DNA from 4 places in the Megasphaera sp. SC8-1 genome. Region 1 is predicted to be linked to each of the others. Evidence: riboswitches for the same ligand, from Rfam matches in the RefSeq annotation. Region 1 holds a riboswitch; each other region holds the start of a gene.
What was found. Region 1 has a riboswitch for ZMP and ZTP ahead of NOS26_RS04020 (OFA family MFS transporter). Riboswitches for the same ligand answer to the same signal wherever they lie in the genome.
Positions count from the first base shown of each region.

Region 1 (3,725 bases):
ATTGGCTCCGAAGAACCCTTTGGTGAAATGATAGCGGCCGATCATGTCCCGCATTTCGCTGCCGACAATGGCTTCCGTATCGCCTTTGACCCGTCCGGGCAGGATATAGATGCGGCTGCCGCTGCGCCCTAATTTCTGAGCCAGCGGGATGCTGTTGGTCACGAAAGTCGCTTCGGACCCGGCCAGGAAATCGGCCATCTGCTCTGTCGTCGAACCGGCATCGAGATAGACGAAATCATCTTTCTTGATCAGGCTGGCCGCATACTGGGCGATGCGGCGTTTGTCGCTCATATGGATGGAATATTTATCCTGCAGATTTTCCATATCCGCTTCATACGAAGAATCATCGCGCAACGTCGTGGCCCCGCCATGGACGCGGCGCAGACGGCCTTCGCGGTCCAGCGTGAGCAAATCCCGGCGGACCGTCGATTCGGAAATGTTCAGAAAACTTACTAAGTCCTGGACCGAAACGGCACCGCTCGTATTGACAAGACGCATGATTTTTTCATGTCTTTCTTCTGTCAACATCGTATCACTTCCCTTTTATCCTCCTTTGGCCTCATTATACCGTTATATTCAATCAATTTCAATCAAATCCAATCATTATAATCAAAAAGCAATCATTTTCATTCATCTATGCGCCCAGCTCATTAAGTGATTTTATTCACATTTGTAGTAGGGCCGTCCCAAAGGGCGGCCCGTTGTGGGAATCCCGCGAAATGCTGTTCGTCGATATCATTATTCGCCGGCCGCAAAGCCATGCCTCATGGACCAGTTGGGTATATCTTCCATTGTTCACAACGGGACGCCTTAACAGGACGTCCCCTACGCACAAGGCCACAGGCCGTGAATGATTTACCGCTTTCAGCGATGGCGTTCATCGTTCGTCGAAAAAAAGCTGCCGCATAAGCGACAGCTTTTTTCATTGTAGGGGCGACCACGTGGGGCGCCCGCTTCAGGATATGTGAATTTTCCAATCATTTTTCTAGGAGAATCCCCCAATTCCCGAACGGGTCGCCCACGTGGCACCCCTACGATGAACGATTATCCCCGCGCTTCTGCGACCCTGGCGATGCCGTGGCGGGTGCGGTATTTCAGGAAAATCATCAAGGCCAGGGCAGCGACGAAGGCGCCGACGAAGAAGTACAGCGTCACGGCGTAGCTATTGGTATTTTCTTTGATAAGTGACAGGACCAGGGGACCGGCGACGCCGGCAGCCCCCCAGGCCGTGAGGATACGGCCGTGGATGGCGCTGAGGTATTTCGTGCCGAAGAGGTCGCTGAGATAGGCCGGCATGCACGAGAAGCCGCCGCCATAGCAGGAGATGATGAGCAGGACCAGGACCTGGAAGCTAAAGGCGCTGGTAACGCGGGCCAGCTGCCAGAAAGCCAGGATTTCGATAAGGAAGAAGAGGACGTATGTAGCCGAGCGGCCGAGGTAGTCGGATACGGTCGCCCAGGCAATGCGGCCGGCACCGTTCATGAGGCCGATGAGGCCGACCATGGAAGCCGCTGCCAACGGCGACATGCCGACGACGTCCTGGGCCATCGGCGAGGCGACGGACAGCAGGGCGATGCCGCAGGTGATGTTGGTGAAGAAGAGCCACCAGATGGCGTAGAACTGCCAGGTCTTCATGGCCTGGCGGACGGTAAACTGCGGCTGGGCGTCGGCATATTCGACAGTTCCTTCTTTTTCGGCCTTGGCCGGGACGTCACCGGCAGCAGGCGATGCCAGGTAGAGCGACGAAGCCGTCATGATGACCATATAGACGCAGCCGAGGATGATGAAATTGGCGACCAGGCCGAAATGCTGGACCAAGAGCTGCATAGCCGGGCCGGCAATGAGGCTGGCAAAGCCGAAGCCCATGATGGCCAGACCCGTAGCGAAGCCCCGGTTTTCCGGGAACCATTTGACCAGAGTCGATACGGGCGTGATATAGCCCGTTCCCAGGCCGATGCCGCCGATGACGCCGTAAAAGGCGTAGAGCATGGGCAGGCTGTGGGCGTAGAGAGCTGCTGCCGTACCGAACATGGCCGTGACGAAGCAGGTCATCGATAAGAGGCCCGATTTACGGGGCCCGATTTTCTGGACAAAACTGCCCAAAAAGCCGGCCGACAAACCGAGGAACAAGATGGCCAGGGAAAAGGTCCACGTCGTTTCCTTGAGGGTAAATCCCATGGATTCCATAATGGGCTTGGTGAGGACGCTCCAGGCATAGACACTGCCGATACAGAGGTGGAGCCCCATGGCAGACAGGGCGATGAGCCAGCGATTTCGTTTCATTAGACAACACTCCTTGTGAGGAGCCAGGCTGGCGAAAAAAAATACCGGCCGCCTGGCTCAAGAATATGTAGCATACTCTTGCCCAGACGGTCGGCATGAAAGGGTCCGTACAGTTCACGTGGTGACTCCACTTGATTCCGTCAGTCCTGTACGGATCTGCTGATGCGTTTATTATACGAATATGGACAGAGATTGTCAATATCCTTTTTTAGGCGGCCGGCGAAAAGGGAACGTAAGGCTGGCTGGAAACAGCCGGCTTACTTGTCTTAGCCGTATCCGCTTTGGCAGCGGTCTTCACCGTCGTCTTAGCTGCCGTTTTAGCCACTGTCGCAGCCGTTGTCTTTACGGCCGTATCTGCTTTAGCAGGTGCTTTGGCCGCAGCCGTAGAAGCTGCCGCCGTGGCTGCTTCTTTCTTCTGCTGGGAAGCTAATTCAGCAGCCTGGGCCTGTTTTTCCTTGATATCCGACAAGGTCTGGCCTGCCGGTGCCTGGCGCAGGATATAGACGTTTTCTGCCGGTTCGACCGGTTTCAGTACGGAGAAGCCATAGCTCATGAGTTTCTGGGCATCGCCGAAGCGGTCGTCCGAATTCATGATAGAGGCGATGACGGTCCGGCCGTCCTGCGTAGCCGATGCGACCAGACAGGGACCGCCGGCATTGGTCGTACCGGTCTTGATGCCGTTGGCACCGGGGAAGCCGCTGGTCAGGAAATAGTTCGTCGTCGTGCAGTGCTTGGAGCCGCCGTTGATATAGGGCATGTCGTATTCACTGTGGCTGACCATATCGCGAAATTCCGGCAGTTTCATGCCGTAAGCGGCCATCGTCGCCATATCGCGGGCTGTCGAATAGTGGTCGCTGTCCGGCAGGCCATGGGGATTGGCGAAATGAGTATTCGTACAGCCCAGGGCGGCTGCTTTTTCGTTCATCTTGGCGACGAAATCGGCCTGACTCGGCGTAACCGTTTCGGCGACGGCAATGGTGGCATCACAGCCGGATACAGTCATCATACCGGTCATGGCATTGCGCAGGGTGATCTGGTCGCCCGGGTCGATACCCAGGACGGACGCATCGCTTTCGATATCGTAGACATCTTTCGTAATGTTGATAGGCTGATCCAATTTACCCTGTGCCTTGCCCAGTTCGACGCCGAGGATGCAGGTCATGATTTTCGTCGTGCTGCCCGGATAGGCCCGGTCATCGGCATTTTTCGCATAGAGCGTGTCGCCTGTATCGGCATCCATGACATAGGCAGCATGAGCACTGATTTCAGGCGGCTGCGGTGTATCGGCAAAGACAGCAGCCGATACGGTCAGGCAGGCCGCAGCGGCCAGACAGAGGATTTTTTTCAAAGACATAGCGTACACTTCTTTCTCTATAAGGGATTTTTCGCAGCCATCTTTGGCTTGCGGGGATATTTATTGGGGCTTTCCTTTACTTTTTCGA
Region 1 covers NZ_JANFQH010000011.1:83,290-87,014, reverse strand. Annotated here, with positions in the region: gene NOS26_RS04025 (DeoR/GlpR family DNA-binding transcription regulator) at 1-528, opposite strand, end outside; gene NOS26_RS04020 (OFA family MFS transporter) at 1,045-2,283, opposite strand; ZMP/ZTP riboswitch at 2,357-2,441, opposite strand; gene NOS26_RS04015 (D-alanyl-D-alanine carboxypeptidase family protein) at 2,492-3,637, opposite strand; gene rsmG (16S rRNA (guanine(527)-N(7))-methyltransferase RsmG) at 3,655-3,725, opposite strand, start outside.

Region 2 (3,725 bases), on a different contig from region 1:
ACAAGCCCGCAGGCATCGGGGCAGTCATAAGGGCAGACAGATGTATAGGTTTTCATGATATCACCTCTTGTTTCGTGGTTCGTGGCTCGTAGTTCGTGGCTCGTAGGGGCCGTCCCAAAGGGCGGCCCTCCTGGAATTGGTGGAAAAAGGAGCCGTCGCATCGCGACAGCTCCTTTTAAGCAGTTAGCAGTTAGGGGTTAGCAGTTAGCAAATGATTTTAAATTTAAAAGCCATTACATCAAACTTCAAACATCAAACCCCAAACATTGAATATAAAAGAAAACGACCTTTCCCGACAGAAAGGGGGATATGCTTAATGATGGAACAGGCGCAGGCCGGTCATGGCCATGGCGATGTTGTATTTATCGCACGTTTCGATGACATTGTCATCGCGGATGGAGCCGCCGGCCTGGGCGATGTAGTCGACACCGCTGCGATGAGCCCGTTCGATGTTGTCACCAAAGGGGAAGAAAGCATCACTGCCCAAGGCGACGCCGTGGAGCTGGGCAATCCAGGCTTTCTTTTCTTCCCGTGTGAGCGGTTCCGGTTTTTCCGTGAACAGATCCTGCCAGATGCCGTCGGCCAGGACATCTTCGTAATCATCGGAGATGTAGACGTCGATAGCGTTGTCGCGGTTCGGGCGGCGGACATCGTCGCGGAAAGGCAGATTCAGGACTTTCGGATTCTGGCGGAGCCACCAGATATCGGCTTTGTTACCAGCCAGGCGCGTGCAGTGGACGCGGGACTGCTGACCGGCGCCGACGCCGATGGTCATGCCGTCTTTGACGTAGCAGACCGAGTTGGACTGAGTGTATTTCAGGGTGATGAGGGCGATCATCAAATCGCGCTGGGCATCGGCGGGGATATCCTTGTTTTTCGTCGGGATATTCTTAAAGAGGTCCGTCGTGATCTTGGCTTCGTTGCGTTCTTGTTCAAAAGTGACGCCGTAGACTTCCTTCGATTCGATTAAGCGCGGCTTGTAGTCCGGGTTAATCTGGAGGACGCAGTAGTTCCCCTTCTTCTTGGTCTTCAAAATGGCCAGGGCTTCGTCGCTGTAGCCCGGAGCGATGACGCCGTCCGAAACTTCCCGTTTGAGGAGCGTTGCCGTTTCAACGTCGCAGACGTCGGACAAGGCGACGAAATCACCATAAGAGCTCATGCGGTCGGCACCGCGGGCACAAGCATAAGCCGAAGCCAGGGGTGACAATTTCAAATCGTCGACCCAGTATATTTTTTTCAGGGTATCACTCATTTCCGTGGCGACGGCGGCCCCAGCCGGGCTGACGTGCTTGAAGGAAGCCGCAGCCGGAAGGCCCGTTGCTTCTTTCAATTCTTTGACCAGCTGATAGCTGTTGAAGGCGTCGAGCAAATTAATATAACCGGGGCGGCCGTTGAGGACCGTAAAGGGCAGGTCGCTGCCGTCTTTCATATAAACCCGGGCCGACGACTGATTGGGGTTGCAGCCGTATTTTAATTGCAGTTCTTTCATGGTGATTCCTCCTGAATAGTTAAGCAAAAATAAAAAAATACCGACACTTCTGGAACGTTTCGCCCAGACGGTCGGCTCGTATGAATCATGCTCCCCGTGGTAACTCCACTTCCGTCAGTCACATGTTTCAGATTTATTATACCGTCCGCAGCCGGGAGATGTCAAGAAAAAGCCCCTCCCTGGATAGGCATAACTTCCACGGGAGGGGCTTTGTTTTATAAGTGATACGGCTCGTGCCGGTCGATCTTGATGGCCCGGTAGATTTGTTCCAATAAGAGGAGGCGTATCATCTGATGGGTCAAGGTAATACGGCCAAAGGAAATGCAGTTGTCGGCTTTGCGGCGGACGAGGTCGCTCAGGCCGAAGGGGCCGCCGATGATGAAGGAGATTTCACTGCAGCCGTACAGGGCCAGTTTGGCAAAGGACGCTGCCAGATCTTCAGAGGATACGAGTTTCCCCTGTACATCCAGGGCGAAGAGGTGCGAGCCCTGGCGGACGTGGCGCAGCATCTTCTCCCCTTCTTTGTCGAGGACCTGGGCCTTCTGGGCCGGCGACGGATTCTCAGGCATCTTCTCTTCAGGAAGGACGGTCACTTCGACCTGGCCATACGGGCGCAGGCGCTTCAAAAACTCGTCGATGCCGGCGGTGAGGTATTTCTCTTTGATCTTGCCGATGGTAATGACGTGATACTTCATCAGTTGGTCCCATCCCCCTGGTCTGACGAATCATTCTGCGGACTTTCCTGGAGGACGACGGTGACTTCGTGGTCCGAACCGTTGCGCGTATAATCCAGGCTGACAGAATCGCCGACATTGTGCTTGTCCATGACGCTCTGGAGGGCGCTGAAGTCTTTGACATCGGTGCCATCGAGTTTCAAGATGACGTCGCCGTGTCTGAGTCCTGCCTGATCCAGAGGTCCGCCGGCAGCGACTTTATAGACGTAAATGCCAGGTACATTCAATCTCATGCCGAAGCGGGCAGCCATCTGCTGGTCCAGGCCGTATAAGCCGAGGTACGGGCGGACGACCTTGCCGTTCTGGATGAGGTCCTGCAGGATCGGGCGGGCTGCGTTGATAGGAATGGCGAAGCCCAGGCCTTCGACACCTTCTTTAGAAATCTTGGCGCTGTTGATGCCGATGACCTTGCCGTCAGCATCGACGAGAGCGCCGCCGGAATTGCCCGGATTGATGGCAGCGTCAGTCTGGATGAGCTTCATGCTCTGCCCTTCGGCACCGATAGTCCGGTTCAAAGAGCTGATGACGCCGACCGTGACGGTCCCCTGAAATTCCAGGCCCAGCGGGTTGCCGATGGCAATGGCCGGTTCGCCGACCTGCAGGGAATCGCTGTCGCCAAATTCAGCGACGGGCAGGTTGTCCATCTTGATCTTGACGACGGCTAAGTCCGTCTTTTCATCGCGGCCGACGACGGTCCCTTCCGTACTCTGGCCATCGGCCAGGGAGACGATGACCGTCTTGGCCGTACCGACGACGTGGTTATTGGTTACGATATAGCCGGCCTTGTCGAAGATGACGCCGGAACCGACGCCTTCACCGACCAGGACTTTCCGGTTGAACATATCGCGGTTATAGACTTTAGTCGTAATGCCGACGACGGCCGGGCTGACCTTCTTGGCAGCCTGGACGACAGCCGTATTTCGGGCATCCGAGATGGAATCCGATTTCGACGGTTCCTGGAGCTGGTTCACGGTTCCGTTATAAGTGCCGCTCGGCGTAAAAAAGGCATCGTGGATCTTGAAGCCGCCGAAGACGCCGACAGCGATGAGGACGACGGCAGCAGCTGCCGTGATGATATGTTTGCGTTGCATCATAGTTCATGACTCCCTTCCTGGAAGCGGACACTGCCCTTCTGGCAGGCCAGCCGTAATAAGATATCCTGGCCGATGACCCGGCCGGCCTGGGATAAGACTGTACGCATCGTGTGCAGCGCCAGGGACGGCGTATTGTTCTTTTCGCTGCGGTGGGCCAGGAGGACCCGCATGACGCCTTTCGTCGGCAGACCGGCCAGAAAAGCGGCTGCCGTCTTGTTGGACAGATGCCCCCAGCGGCCAAGGATGCGCTGCTGGAGCGGATACGGATACGGACCGTTGCGGACCATCTGCTCATCGTGATTGGCTTCTAAGATGAGGATATCCGCATAAGCCGCAGCGGCTGCGACGTCGGGGCTGACACAGCCTAAGTCCGTCGCCAAGGTAATCTTCGAATCGCCGTGGCAGATA
Region 2 covers NZ_JANFQH010000023.1:61,197-64,921, reverse strand. Annotated here, with positions in the region: gene NOS26_RS06825 (molybdopterin-dependent oxidoreductase) at 1-56, opposite strand, end outside; gene NOS26_RS06820 (phosphoribosylaminoimidazolecarboxamide formyltransferase) at 314-1,489, opposite strand; ZMP/ZTP riboswitch at 1,544-1,621, opposite strand; gene rlmH (23S rRNA (pseudouridine(1915)-N(3))-methyltransferase RlmH) at 1,705-2,184, opposite strand; gene NOS26_RS06810 (S1C family serine protease) at 2,184-3,317, opposite strand; gene NOS26_RS06805 (MBL fold metallo-hydrolase) at 3,314-3,725, opposite strand, start outside.
Region 2: another riboswitch for ZMP and ZTP. It lies ahead of NOS26_RS06820 (phosphoribosylaminoimidazolecarboxamide formyltransferase); the one in region 1 lies ahead of NOS26_RS04020 (OFA family MFS transporter).

Region 3 (3,725 bases), on a different contig from region 1:
AGAACTCTTGCAGAAATACGGCCTTACGGCAGAGGCCATCGTCAAGGCTTGCCTTTTGGCCTGATTTTCAGTATGATAAAAAGCGGCGGACCTCGGTGCGCTAAATTGAAGAAAGGAAACATGAATACATGATTTCTACAGAAGCAATGATGAAATTACAGAATGGCAGTGATGTCCGCGGCGTCGCCGTTGCCGGCGTCCCCGGTGAAGACGTCACGTTGGTACCGGAAGCGGTCAACCGCATTGCCGCTGGCTTTGCCAAGTTTTTGGCGAAGAAGCTGAATAAACAGGTGAGTGACTTGCACATTGCCGTCGGCCACGATTCCCGTGTATCGGCAGCTATGATGAAAGAAGCCGTCTTCGGCGGCCTCCTCGGTCAAGGCGTCCACGTCACGGACTGCGGCCTGGCTTCGACACCGGCTATGTTCATGTCCATCATTTTTGAAGATACTCACATGGATGGCTCCATCATGATTACGGCCAGCCATTTGCCGTATAACCGCAACGGATTGAAATTCTTTACCGTCGACGGCGGTCTGGAAAAGAGCGAGGTCACGGAAGTCCTGAGCCTGGCTTCCCAGTCGTCGGCAATGGCTGTCTCGTCGGCTGCCATTGCCTCGCTGGACCTGATCGACCTCTATTCGCTGCATCTGCGCCGCAAGATCTGCGCCGGCCTCTGTGCCGGGATGTACGACCGTCCTTTGGAAGGGATGCACATCGTCGTCGATGCCGGCAACGGCAGCGGCGGATTCTTTGCCACCAAGGTCCTTTCTGAACTCGGCGCCGATACGACGGGCAGCCAGTTCCTCGAACCGGATGGCATGTTCCCGAACCATATCCCTAACCCGGAAAATGCCGACGCCATGGCGTCGATCCGCCAGGCCGTCCTCGACAACAAAGCCGACCTGGGCCTCATCTTCGACACCGACGTCGACCGCATGAGCGCCGTCCTGCCCGATGGGAAAGAAATCAACCGCAATGCCCTCATCGCTATGATGGCCGCTATCCTGGCGCCCGATTATCCTGGCAGCACCATCGTCACCGACTCGGTCACGTCGGATGAACTGACGACGTTCCTCCAGGATGAACTCCACTTGGTCCATCACCGCTACATGCGGGGCTATAAAAATGTCATCGACGAATGTATCCGCCTCAACGAGGCCGGCACGGTCTCGCCGCTGGCTATCGAAACGTCGGGCCACGGTGCGCTGAGCGAAAACTACTACCTCGACGACGGTGCCTACCTGGCGGTCAAACTGCTCATCGCTGCGGCGAAAGCCAAGAAAGAAGGCAACCAGCTCGGCGACCTCATCGCCAAACTGGGCCATCCGGCAGAAGGCGTCGAATTTCGCCTGAAAATCACTGGCACTGATGGTGTCCAGGCCTATGGGGCTGACGTGCTCAAACAGTTCGAAGACCGGGCCGCTGCAGCCGGCATTTCCATCGCCAAGCCGTCCTATGAAGGCGTGCGCCTCGTATTCCCCAACGGCTGGGCCCTGTTGCGCATGTCCCTCCACGACCCGAACATGCCGCTGAATATCGAAAGCAGGGAAAAAGGCGGCTGCCAGCAGATCGCCAGCCAGGTGAAAGGCCTGCTTACGGGCTTTGAACACCTCGATACCAGCGTAATCCAGTAAGACGTAACGAAAAGAACCCTTGACCCAAGGGTTCTTTTTTTGTATAATAAGGCCATAATCATGTGACTGACGGAAGTGGAGTTACCACGGGGAGCATGATTTCTTGAAGCCGACCGTCTGGGCAAACTTCCAGCGGAGCGGCCTTTTTTTATGCAGAGAACAGGAGTGACAACTACTATGGCAAAGGTATTGAGCGATATCGAAATTGCACAGCAGACGAAATTGGAACCGATTACGGCCATTGCAAACCAAGTCGGCCTCACCGATGATGACTTGGAACTCTACGGAAAATATAAAGCAAAGATTTCTTTTGACGCCATCAAACGCCTCTCGAAGAACGAAGATGGGAAACTGGTCCTGGTCACGGCCATTACGCCGACGCCGGCCGGTGAAGGCAAGACCTTGACGACCATCGGCCTGGCCCAGGCCCTGAACTACATGGGTCATAAAGCCGTCGTCGCCCTGCGCGAACCGTCCCTGGGACCGGTCTTCGGCATCAAAGGCGGTGCTGCCGGCGGTGGTTACTCCCAGGTCCTGCCGATGGAAGACATCAACCTGCATTTTACCGGCGACATGCATGCCATTACGGCTGCCAACAACCTCTTGGCCGCAGCCATCGATAATCACGTCCACCAGGGCAATGCCCTGCGCATCGACGTGCGCCGCGTCATCTGGAAGCGCGTCATGGACATGAACGACCGGGCCCTGCGCAACATCGTCGTCGGCATGGGCGGCAAAGTCTGCGGTTTCCCGCGGGAAGACCACTTCATGATTACTGTCGCATCGGAAATCATGGCAGCCCTCTGCCTGGCCAGCGACCTCATGGACCTCAAGAAACGCATGGGCGACATCACCGTAGCCTATGACCTGGACGGCAATCTGGTCACGGCCCGCCAGCTCGGCGTCGAAGGGGCTATGGCTATCCTCATGAAGGATGCCATCAAACCGAACCTGGTCCAGACCATCGAACACACACCGGCCCTGGTCCACGGCGGTCCTTTCGCCAACATCGCCCACGGCTGCAACTCCGTCGTCGCCACCAAGCTGGCCATGAAGATGGGGGACATCGCTGTTACGGAAGCCGGTTTCGGTGCCGACTTGGGGGCCGAAAAGTTCATGGACATCAAGTGCCGTTTCGCCGGCATCAAACCGGATGCTGTCGTCATCGTCGCTACGGTCCGCGCCTTGAAGATGCACGGCGGCGTCGACAAGAAGAACTTGCAGGAAGAAAATGTCGAAGCCTTGAAGAAGGGCTTTGCCAACCTGGCAAAACATATCGAAAATATGCGCCTCTTCGACGTCCCTGTCGTCGTAGGCATCAATAAATTCATCAGCGACACCGATGAAGAAATCGCAACGCTCCGTAAACTCTGCGAAGACTATGGTGTCGAAGTCGCCCTCAACAACTGCTGGGCCGAAGGCGGCAAAGGCGGCGTCGAAATGGGCGAAAAAGTCCTGAAACTGCTGCAACAGCCCAAGACGCCGTACAAACCGCTGTACGACGTCAACGATTCCATTCCCAAGAAGATGGAAACTATCGTCAAGAAAGTCTACGGCGGCGACGGCGTCATCTTCGAAGGCAACGCCCAGAAACAGATCAAAGAATTGGAAGCTTTTGGCCTCGACAAAATGCCGATTTGTGTGGCCAAGACGCAGTACTCCCTGTCCGATAACCCGGCGCTCCTCGGTGCGCCCAAGGGCTTCAAGGTCACGGTCAAGGACGTCCGCGTCTGCACCGGTGCCGGCTTCATCGTCTGCCAGACGAGCAACATCATGACCATGCCGGGGCTGCCGAAAGTACCGGCTGCCAACCGCATGGACATCGACGAAAACGGCGTCATTACGGGATTGTTCTAAGATGGATTTTACACAATTCCAATCCATGCCCCTGGACGGGCTCCTGGAAGTCACGGCTTCTAAGGAACCCGTTCCCGGTGGCGGCGGCATCGCCGCCATGACGGCGGCATCGGCAGCCGCTCTCGTAGAAATGGTCGCCAACCTGACCATCGGCAAGAAAGGTTATGGCGAAATCGAGAAACTCATGGTTTCCATTCGCGACAAGGCCCATGGCCTGCGCCAGCGGTACCT
Region 3 covers NZ_JANFQH010000031.1:161,422-165,146, forward strand. Annotated here, with positions in the region: gene NOS26_RS09825 (transketolase family protein) at 1-64, shown strand, start outside; gene NOS26_RS09830 (phosphoglucomutase) at 129-1,637, shown strand; ZMP/ZTP riboswitch at 1,690-1,767, shown strand; gene NOS26_RS09835 (formate--tetrahydrofolate ligase) at 1,815-3,494, shown strand; gene NOS26_RS09840 (cyclodeaminase/cyclohydrolase family protein) at 3,496-3,725, shown strand, end outside.
Region 3: another riboswitch for ZMP and ZTP. It lies ahead of NOS26_RS09835 (formate--tetrahydrofolate ligase); the one in region 1 lies ahead of NOS26_RS04020 (OFA family MFS transporter).

Region 4 (3,725 bases), on a different contig from region 1:
CATCCTTGGCCGCTGGGGGCATCTGTCCAACAAGACGGCAGCCGCTTTTCTGGCCGGTCTGCCGACGAAAGGCGTCATGCGGGTCCTCCTGGCCCACCGCAGCGAAAAGAACAATACGCCGTCCCTGGCGCTGCACACGATGCGTACAGTCTTATCCCAGGCCGGCCGGGTCATCGGCCAGGATATCTTATTACGGCTGGCCTGCCAGAAGGGCAGTGTCCGCTTCCAGGAAGGGAGTCATGAACTATGATGCAACGCAAACATATCATCACGGCAGCTGCTGCCGTCGTCCTCATCGCTGTCGGCGTCTTCGGCGGCTTCAAGATCCACGATGCCTTTTTTACGCCGAGCGGCACTTATAACGGAACCGTGAACCAGCTCCAGGAACCGTCGAAATCGGATTCCATCTCGGATGCCCGAAATACGGCTGTCGTCCAGGCTGCCAAGAAGGTCAGCCCGGCCGTCGTCGGCATTACGACTAAAGTCTATAACCGCGATATGTTCAACCGGAAAGTCCTGGTCGGTGAAGGCGTCGGTTCCGGCGTCATCTTCGACAAGGCCGGCTATATCGTAACCAATAACCACGTCGTCGGTACGGCCAAGACGGTCATCGTCTCCCTGGCCGATGGCCAGAGTACGGAAGGGACCGTCGTCGGCCGCGATGAAAAGACGGACTTAGCCGTCGTCAAGATCAAGATGGACAACCTGCCCGTCGCTGAATTTGGCGACAGCGATTCCCTGCAGGTCGGCGAACCGGCCATTGCCATCGGCAACCCGCTGGGCCTGGAATTTCAGGGGACCGTCACGGTCGGCGTCATCAGCTCTTTGAACCGGACTATCGGTGCCGAAGGGCAGAGCATGAAGCTCATCCAGACTGACGCTGCCATCAATCCGGGCAATTCCGGCGGCGCTCTCGTCGATGCTGACGGCAAGGTCATCGGCATCAACAGCGCCAAGATTTCTAAAGAAGGTGTCGAAGGCCTGGGCTTCGCCATTCCTATCAACGCAGCCCGCCCGATCCTGCAGGACCTCATCCAGAACGGCAAGGTCGTCCGCCCGTACCTCGGCTTATACGGCCTGGACCAGCAGATGGCTGCCCGCTTCGGCATGAGATTGAATGTACCTGGCATTTACGTCTATAAAGTCGCTGCCGGCGGACCTCTGGATCAGGCAGGACTCAGACACGGCGACGTCATCTTGAAACTCGATGGCACCGATGTCAAAGACTTCAGCGCCCTCCAGAGCGTCATGGACAAGCACAATGTCGGCGATTCTGTCAGCCTGGATTATACGCGCAACGGTTCGGACCACGAAGTCACCGTCGTCCTCCAGGAAAGTCCGCAGAATGATTCGTCAGACCAGGGGGATGGGACCAACTGATGAAGTATCACGTCATTACCATCGGCAAGATCAAAGAGAAATACCTCACCGCCGGCATCGACGAGTTTTTGAAGCGCCTGCGCCCGTATGGCCAGGTCGAAGTGACCGTCCTTCCTGAAGAGAAGATGCCTGAGAATCCGTCGCCGGCCCAGAAGGCCCAGGTCCTCGACAAAGAAGGGGAGAAGATGCTGCGCCACGTCCGCCAGGGCTCGCACCTCTTCGCCCTGGATGTACAGGGGAAACTCGTATCCTCTGAAGATCTGGCAGCGTCCTTTGCCAAACTGGCCCTGTACGGCTGCAGTGAAATCTCCTTCATCATCGGCGGCCCCTTCGGCCTGAGCGACCTCGTCCGCCGCAAAGCCGACAACTGCATTTCCTTTGGCCGTATTACCTTGACCCATCAGATGATACGCCTCCTCTTATTGGAACAAATCTACCGGGCCATCAAGATCGACCGGCACGAGCCGTATCACTTATAAAACAAAGCCCCTCCCGTGGAAGTTATGCCTATCCAGGGAGGGGCTTTTTCTTGACATCTCCCGGCTGCGGACGGTATAATAAATCTGAAACATGTGACTGACGGAAGTGGAGTTACCACGGGGAGCATGATTCATACGAGCCGACCGTCTGGGCGAAACGTTCCAGAAGTGTCGGTATTTTTTTATTTTTGCTTAACTATTCAGGAGGAATCACCATGAAAGAACTGCAATTAAAATACGGCTGCAACCCCAATCAGTCGTCGGCCCGGGTTTATATGAAAGACGGCAGCGACCTGCCCTTTACGGTCCTCAACGGCCGCCCCGGTTATATTAATTTGCTCGACGCCTTCAACAGCTATCAGCTGGTCAAAGAATTGAAAGAAGCAACGGGCCTTCCGGCTGCGGCTTCCTTCAAGCACGTCAGCCCGGCTGGGGCCGCCGTCGCCACGGAAATGAGTGATACCCTGAAAAAAATATACTGGGTCGACGATTTGAAATTGTCACCCCTGGCTTCGGCTTATGCTTGTGCCCGCGGTGCCGACCGCATGAGCTCTTATGGTGATTTCGTCGCCTTGTCCGACGTCTGCGACGTTGAAACGGCAACGCTCCTCAAACGGGAAGTTTCGGACGGCGTCATCGCTCCGGGCTACAGCGACGAAGCCCTGGCCATTTTGAAGACCAAGAAGAAGGGGAACTACTGCGTCCTCCAGATTAACCCGGACTACAAGCCGCGCTTAATCGAATCGAAGGAAGTCTACGGCGTCACTTTTGAACAAGAACGCAACGAAGCCAAGATCACGACGGACCTCTTTAAGAATATCCCGACGAAAAACAAGGATATCCCCGCCGATGCCCAGCGCGATTTGATGATCGCCCTCATCACCCTGAAATACACTCAGTCCAACTCGGTCTGCTACGTCAAAGACGGCATGACCATCGGCGTCGGCGCCGGTCAGCAGTCCCGCGTCCACTGCACGCGCCTGGCTGGTAACAAAGCCGATATCTGGTGGCTCCGCCAGAATCCGAAAGTCCTGAATCTGCCTTTCCGCGACGATGTCCGCCGCCCGAACCGCGACAACGCTATCGACGTCTACATCTCCGATGATTACGAAGATGTCCTGGCCGACGGCATCTGGCAGGATCTGTTCACGGAAAAACCGGAACCGCTCACACGGGAAGAAAAGAAAGCCTGGATTGCCCAGCTCCACGGCGTCGCCTTGGGCAGTGATGCTTTCTTCCCCTTTGGTGACAACATCGAACGGGCTCATCGCAGCGGTGTCGACTACATCGCCCAGGCCGGCGGCTCCATCCGCGATGACAATGTCATCGAAACGTGCGATAAATACAACATCGCCATGGCCATGACCGGCCTGCGCCTGTTCCATCATTAAGCATATCCCCCTTTCTGTCGGGAAAGGTCGTTTTCTTTTATATTCAATGTTTGGGGTTTGATGTTTGAAGTTTGATGTAATGGCTTTTAAATTTAAAATCATTTGCTAACTGCTAACCCCTAACTGCTAACTGCTTAAAAGGAGCTGTCGCGATGCGACGGCTCCTTTTTCCACCAATTCCAGGAGGGCCGCCCTTTGGGACGGCCCCTACGAGCCACGAACTACGAGCCACGAACCACGAAACAAGAGGTGATATCATGAAAACCTATACATCTGTCTGCCCTTATGACTGCCCCGATGCCTGCGGGCTTGTCGTTTCTGTCGACGACGGCCGCGTCGTGTCCGTCGCCGGCGATGGGGCCCATCCTTTTACGCGCGGGACGTTGTGCCCGAAGATGGCCCATTATGAACGGACCGTCCATTCGCCGCGCCGTCTGACGATGCCTTTGAAGCGGACCGGGCCCAAGGGAAGCGG
Region 4 covers NZ_JANFQH010000020.1:43,365-47,089, forward strand. Annotated here, with positions in the region: gene NOS26_RS05960 (MBL fold metallo-hydrolase) at 1-250, shown strand, start outside; gene NOS26_RS05965 (S1C family serine protease) at 247-1,380, shown strand; gene rlmH (23S rRNA (pseudouridine(1915)-N(3))-methyltransferase RlmH) at 1,380-1,859, shown strand; ZMP/ZTP riboswitch at 1,943-2,020, shown strand; gene NOS26_RS05975 (phosphoribosylaminoimidazolecarboxamide formyltransferase) at 2,075-3,250, shown strand; gene NOS26_RS05980 (molybdopterin-dependent oxidoreductase) at 3,508-3,725, shown strand, end outside.
Region 4: another riboswitch for ZMP and ZTP. It lies ahead of NOS26_RS05975 (phosphoribosylaminoimidazolecarboxamide formyltransferase); the one in region 1 lies ahead of NOS26_RS04020 (OFA family MFS transporter).